DNA from 2 places in the Virgibacillus ainsalahensis genome. Region 2 is predicted to be linked to the other one. Evidence: riboswitches for the same ligand, from Rfam matches in the RefSeq annotation. Region 2 holds a riboswitch; the other holds the start of a gene.
What was found. Region 2 has a riboswitch for lysine ahead of dapA (4-hydroxy-tetrahydrodipicolinate synthase). Riboswitches for the same ligand answer to the same signal wherever they lie in the genome.

Region 1 (3,214 bases), 440 kb from region 2:
AAACTTTACATTCTAACCCCCTTAAAACAAGCATAAATTTGTTATAAGGGGGTTTTTATGTTGAAAAAGCGAATGCGATTTAGAAAAAAAATTGCGCCACCTCCAGGGAAAAATGTATTAATAATTACCTTCATATTATTTATGGTTTTTGTTTTCTTTAGTATCTGGATTATTAATAAAGGACTCACACCAACATTACTGGAAATAGCAGAATTAAAGACAGAAGAATTTGCTACAAGAGCGATTAACTCTGCAGTACGATTTGCTGAAGAATATGATTTTGAAGAGGTGAGGTCCATTACTAGGGATAATGAGGGAAATATAACTACATACGGCTGGAATTCTTCTGTGGTAAGTGAGATAAACCGTGTATCAACAGATCGCGTTGAAGAGTTTTTTACGAGTATGAACAGAGGAGAACCGCTTCAATTTGATCATCCGCTTGAGGAACCAGCGGAATATGAAGACGAAGAAAAAAGCTATACCGAGCTGGATCCTACAGTAGTTGATATACCCATCGGTCAAGCAACTGGAAATACACTGCTTGCCAATCTGGGGCCAAGTATCCCTGTTAATCTTGAATTAGCTGGAAGTGTGAGAACAGACGTTATCGAGGAAGTTGAAGACATAGGTATTAATGGAGCTTTAGTTACCGTTTATTTGATTGTAGAGGCTGATGTTCAAATTGTTATCCCTTTTACAACAGAAGTGAAAGAAGTGAGCACCAAAATATACATCGATTCAGGAGTGATTATGGGTGATGTTCCGGATTTCTATGGCGAAGGAGATGGTGGCCCCTCAATCGCTGTACCAAAAGATGACTTGCAGAATGACTGAAAATCTAGTATATTAATATCGGAATTAAATAATTAAACCTTATCAGATCGGTGAGGTAGAGGTGCAGATAATAAAAGTAATCAGCAGGAGAATGACATCGATGATTGTTGATGAAAGGATTGTCTGCCGAAGCATAATAGGGAGGTCAGCCTTATTATTGCTGGTATATCCTTGAATAAGGGATATACTGTCATGCTCAAAAATTGCATGGAGAACTACTGATCGAAATGGAGGATAACGTATATTGCGGGACAATGATAGGTTATTTTCTGTCATTGTTTTTTTTGTGCTTTCATACTACCTGAAAGAAATTTATGCTCGTTATTTCAAAGCTTTTTAGTTATCTTCGTGCATAGTTGATTAATAATATTTGGAGGTAACCGATAATGGAAGGAACATTTTATTCAATAATACCGGCTGTTCTTATGCTTTTACTTGTTTTACTAACGAGAAAAGTGTTGATTTCTTTAGGAGCCGGGATTATTGTCGGGGTATTATTCATTCATGATTTTAATATAGTGGACGCCTTAAAAGAAATATGGATTGTTTTTGCAGAAATCTTTATTTCCGATGGGGGATTAAATACAGGAAACCTCCTGTTGATTGGTTTTCTTTTATTACTGGGGGTTATGACAGCATTTCTGCAGGCATCTGGCGGAAGCCGGGCATTCGGGGATTGGATTATTAAGCGGGTGAAGACAAGAAGAGGGGCTTCATTGATGACACCTGTTTTGGGGCTAATTATTTTTATTGATGATTATTTCAATGCTTTGGCAGTTGGTCAAATAGCACGTCCTTTAACGGATCGTCACAATATCTCCAGAGCTAAACTTGCTTATTTCATTGATTCAACATCAGCCCCTATCACAGTAATTTCGCCAATTTCAAGTTGGGGTGCCTATATAATTGGTATTCTTGGCGGGTTATTTGCTGCAAATGAAATAACAGATATGCAGCCACTAAGCGCGTTTATTCAAATGATTCCACTCAATTTATATGCTTTGACATCAATAATACTTGTATTTCTGGTAGCCTGGTTCACAATGGATATTGGGCCAATGCGTACACATGAAAGACGAGCAATTGAAAAAGGGGAATTAATCAATCCGGATCAGGATAAGGTTCCAGGTGATTTAGGTGACACGTTTGAACCACATAAAGGTGGTAAAATAATTCATTTACTAGTACCCATTTTAGTGCTCATTATAGCAACTGTAACTTCTATGATTATTACAGGTGCCAATGCAAGTGAGGGTGATGTTACAATATTAACAACATTTGCCAATACAGATGTTAATTTCTCTTTATTCATTGGTGGACTGGCTGCGGTATTAACCAGTTTTGCTTTTCATCTTCAGCAAACTGTACCAAGAGCAAAGGCAGTGAAAGTCTTTTGGGAAGGAATCAAAACAATGCTCCCTGCCATTTATATTTTATTATTAGCATGGATGATTGGCTCTGTGATCGGGACATTGAAAACGGGTGAATATTTAGCGGAAATTGTAAATAATGCTTCCATTAGTGCATCGATGCTCCCGTTTATGTTCTTCTTAATTGCCGGATTAATGGCACTTGGTACAGGAACTTCATGGGGGACATTTGGCATTATGCTGCCAATTGCAGCAGAAGTAGCGGTTATAACAGATGTAGATATGCTGCTTCCATCATTAGCTGCAGTGCTAGCAGGGTCGGTGTTTGGCGATCATTGCACACCTATTTCAGATACAACAATTTTATCATCAACTGGAGCAGGTTCGAATCATATTGACCATGTACTGACACAATTGCCATATGCATTAATAGCAGCTGTGTTTACATGTACAGGTTATCTTGTTCTGGGACTAACAGGTCAGTTATTGCTAGCGTTAATCATTGTATTTGCTCTGCTGATTGTTGGTGGTTTAATTTTTCGATTCTATTCACAGTCCAATTTAAATAAAGTTCAATAAATTAAAAGCATTCTTTCACGTAACGATGAAAGAATGCTTTTTTTATGTAGCAAAATCCAAAAATAATATAAAGAAGAATAATAATATAGAAAATTACAAAATTATTTTGACATGATCAGAAAGCACCGCTATAATACAAGTGAAGTCAGAAAAAACCAAACATTTCAAACATTCCCTGTTATATTTGAACATACACTTATGATAGGGAGAAAAACAAAAAAAGGAGGTCTATACATGAATACTCGTTCACAATGGGGGACAAGAGCAGGGTTTATCCTGGCGGCAGTCGGCTCTGCTGTAGGGCTGGGTAATATTTGGAGATTTCCGGCGGAAGCATATGAAAATGGTGGGGGAGCATTTTTTATTCCCTATTTATTTGCCTTACTTACAGCTGGGATTCCTATTTTAATTATGGAATTCACAATAGG
Region 2 (3,214 bases):
ATTGTTAAAGAAGGCAGTAGCTTTTTCACTATTAAAGCAGATTAGCTGAAGATTTAGTTAATCAAAGAGGTGATAACGATGGGGTTCGTTTACACTATGCTAGTTATTTTATCATCGGCAGGTTTCTTATATTATTTGGGAAAGTCAGATAAGGATTCAAGAGAACAGAGATAAAGACGAATTTTTTTCTGAAAGGATAATTTTTATTTTGAACTATTGCTACTCGTGTTAGTGCGCAAATCAGTTATCTGGCTTAAAGGAAAAGGGGTCTGATCCTTTGCTTTGGCTCAGCCCCCCCCCCCTGTAATTATACAATCGCCCGAAAACGGGAAAAATATCCCCTTGCTTCCGTCAGCACGTTTTGCAATACAGCAGTTTCTTCCCGGTCCAGTGGCATCATTGGCAGACGAACGCCACCCACTGGAACACCGCTTATATTCAGGGCAGCTTTTACCGGTGCTGGACTTGGGGCTGCAAATAATGCTTCCATCACAGGAAGCAGATCCTGATGAAGAGAAGCAGCACCAGCAATATCTCCTTTTTTAAATGAAGCAACCATTTCCTGCATTTCATTACCAATGACATGTGAAGCAACCGAAACAACGCCTGCTCCGCCGATAGATAAAGCTGGTAATGTCAGCCCGTCATCGCCGCTGTACAATGTGAAATCATCTGGTGTGTTGCGGATGATTTTTGTCATGGCGCCAAGATCAGCGCTTGCTTCTTTGACTGATACAATATTTTCGATTTCTGAAAGACGCAAAATGGTTTCCACAGACATATTAACACTGCTTCTGCCAGGAATGTTATACATCATTACAGGTAAGTTGGTGGAACTTGCAATTGCCTGAAAATGCTGGAATAATCCTTCCTGGTTTGGTTTGTTATAGTATGGTGTAACGAGCATGATCCCATCAACACCGGCTTCCTCTGCCTGTTTCGTCAACTGGATAGAGGCTTTCGTTCCATTGGAACCTGTTCCGGCAATCACCGGGACACGTCCATTGACAGCCTTCACAACGAATTTGAAAAGATCGACTTTCTCTTCCGGTATCAATGTCGGCGATTCACCGGTTGTACCGGCTACCACCAAACCATCTGATCCGTTCGCAATCAGATAATCCACTAATGTTTGCGTCGCATGATAATCAATTTCTTCCTGGTAATCAAATGGTGTCACCATTGCTGTTAAAACTTGCCCAAAATACATAACTTCCACACCCTTTGCCAAAATTTTAAAAAACAGTAGGTGGAAAGGCCATGCATGGGAAATGCAAAAAAGCAGCAGCGAGGGATTTCGCTACTGCTGTAGAAAGTCATTTTACAATTCGTTTCCATGCGCAAGATAGCCCTCCATATAGTTCCCTATATGACAGTTCCATATTTATTCAATAGCAGAACCAGTCCCGAGAAATATGAGTTTCCCGCCACTTCGGCAATTACCCCTTTTCACAATCCTCATAGAATCTCATCATCCTCCGATTGTGTAGTGATGGCAGTTGCACCTCTATCCTCATTTCAAACTTATGAAATAAGAAAATATTTAATTGACTGTAATATAACAGAAAATATTGAATTGCGCAAGGGAAAGAATGAATAAATTTTATTTTCGTTCAAGCCATGATGGAAATTGGGTGGGGAAAATCCGTTGCAATGTTTAATAGTTTTCGTCGAGAGTCATAAGGAATGATGAATAAATTTTAGGTAGATGTAGGGTTGTAATGGTGAAAACACCCTTTATGATAGGGGGATTAGAAAGCTGAAGATTCTAAAAAATAGGGAAAATATGATAGGGGTTGCATGCGAGAAAGAATATGATAAAATGAGTAGCTGTATGATTAAGTATAAAAATAAAAATTCGGGCGAAAGTCATAGGTTATTGTTCTATTACCACACCGCCACAAGAATATACATGTTCAGGATAGAAAGGAGCTATCATATATATGCTAAGTGACTATCACATCACGTACCAAACAGAGGATGGTCTTGTAAAGCAAACAATTGTTCAGGCAAAGACAAAGAAAGAAGCGGACGAAAAAACAAAAGATCAGCTAAAGGCAATCAAAGTTATTCATACGGAAGAAGGAACACATACAATATAAACGATAGGAAAACCATCAATCGGCGGCCGCTCGATTTGAAACTTCCCACTTGGGTCTGGAAAAGAGGAATTTTTTTCAGGCTTTTCTTTTTGCTCAAAAAGCAGCGATTAAAGGAACGATCAGGAAAATCTGCTGCATGGGAAAGTATATCCATTTCAAACTCGATTTTCATACGCTTTCTTCATTTAGATTTCATCAAATGTGCAGCAGAATCACCTAACATTATAGGACTACCATCGGATGAATATCCAATATCGATTCCATGCACGAATCCCCTCTTTTTCACCCGTATTAAACCTCAATTAATGTTCACCAGTCCTGCCTCGTTACTTTAAGCATATATCTTTATAAGCTCCTTATATTTTATCGCAATTTTCTAACTGTCTTGAAAGGGGGTCAACAGGTTTCATTTTATAGGAAATATCATCATAACAACCTGTGAGAAAATACCTATTTTAATAAGTTGATATGGTTTTGTGTTACTTTCTGTGGATACTTATAGCCAGAGGACTATGCTAGAATACTATTAGTTTTGTAACGTTAGCGAGGAGGTAGGGAAATGAAAAAAGTAATGATGCTGCTTGCTGTGATGATCATGAGCATACTCATTATAAGTGGTTGCGGAAGCAGCGGGGAGACGGTTGATGAAGAGCAATCAACAAGTGCTTCTGAAGAGAATGAAGCCGAAGAAGTAGAGAAAGAAATATCTGAGCAAGAATCAACGGAAGAAGAATCCACCGAAACGGACACAGCGGAAAGTGATGAAGCCAAAGAGGATGAGTATGGTAAGGGCGGAGATGATTTAAGCAATGCGGAAAGAACAACGAATGAAAATGGCGATGATGTCTTTGTTACACCAATGGGGGAGGAAGGTAAGATTAGACATTGGCAGCATCAATATAGTGTCGTAGTTAAAGTAAACGACTTTTTCATTACAGATATACTGCCGGATGAAGTAACAGAGCATGAAGCGATTAAAGAAGCGGGTGAAGGAGAAACCCAGGCCGTTGTTGACGTAACCTTTAAAAACGACGGGGAACATGCGGAATATTATCAAGGGGATGGTACGTTTTCAACAAATTTTGGTCATGAATTCACGATAAGACCAGATT

Region 1: linked by a shared signal. The riboswitch ahead of ACZ427_RS05570 (Na+/H+ antiporter NhaC family protein) and the one ahead of dapA (4-hydroxy-tetrahydrodipicolinate synthase) in region 2 are both predicted to bind lysine.

Annotation. Positions count from the first base shown of each region.
Region 1 covers NZ_AP043943.1:1,188,533-1,191,746, forward strand. Annotated here, with positions in the region: gene yunB (sporulation protein YunB) at 73-837, shown strand; lysine riboswitch at 886-1,063, shown strand; gene ACZ427_RS05570 (Na+/H+ antiporter NhaC family protein) at 1,224-2,786, shown strand; gene ACZ427_RS05575 (sodium-dependent transporter) at 3,021-3,214, shown strand, end outside.
Region 2 covers NZ_AP043943.1:749,077-752,290, forward strand. Annotated here, with positions in the region: gene dapA (4-hydroxy-tetrahydrodipicolinate synthase) at 308-1,210, opposite strand; lysine riboswitch at 1,339-1,518, opposite strand; gene ACZ427_RS03430 (hypothetical protein) at 1,944-2,102, shown strand; gene ACZ427_RS03435 (DUF4352 domain-containing protein) at 2,662-3,214, shown strand, end outside.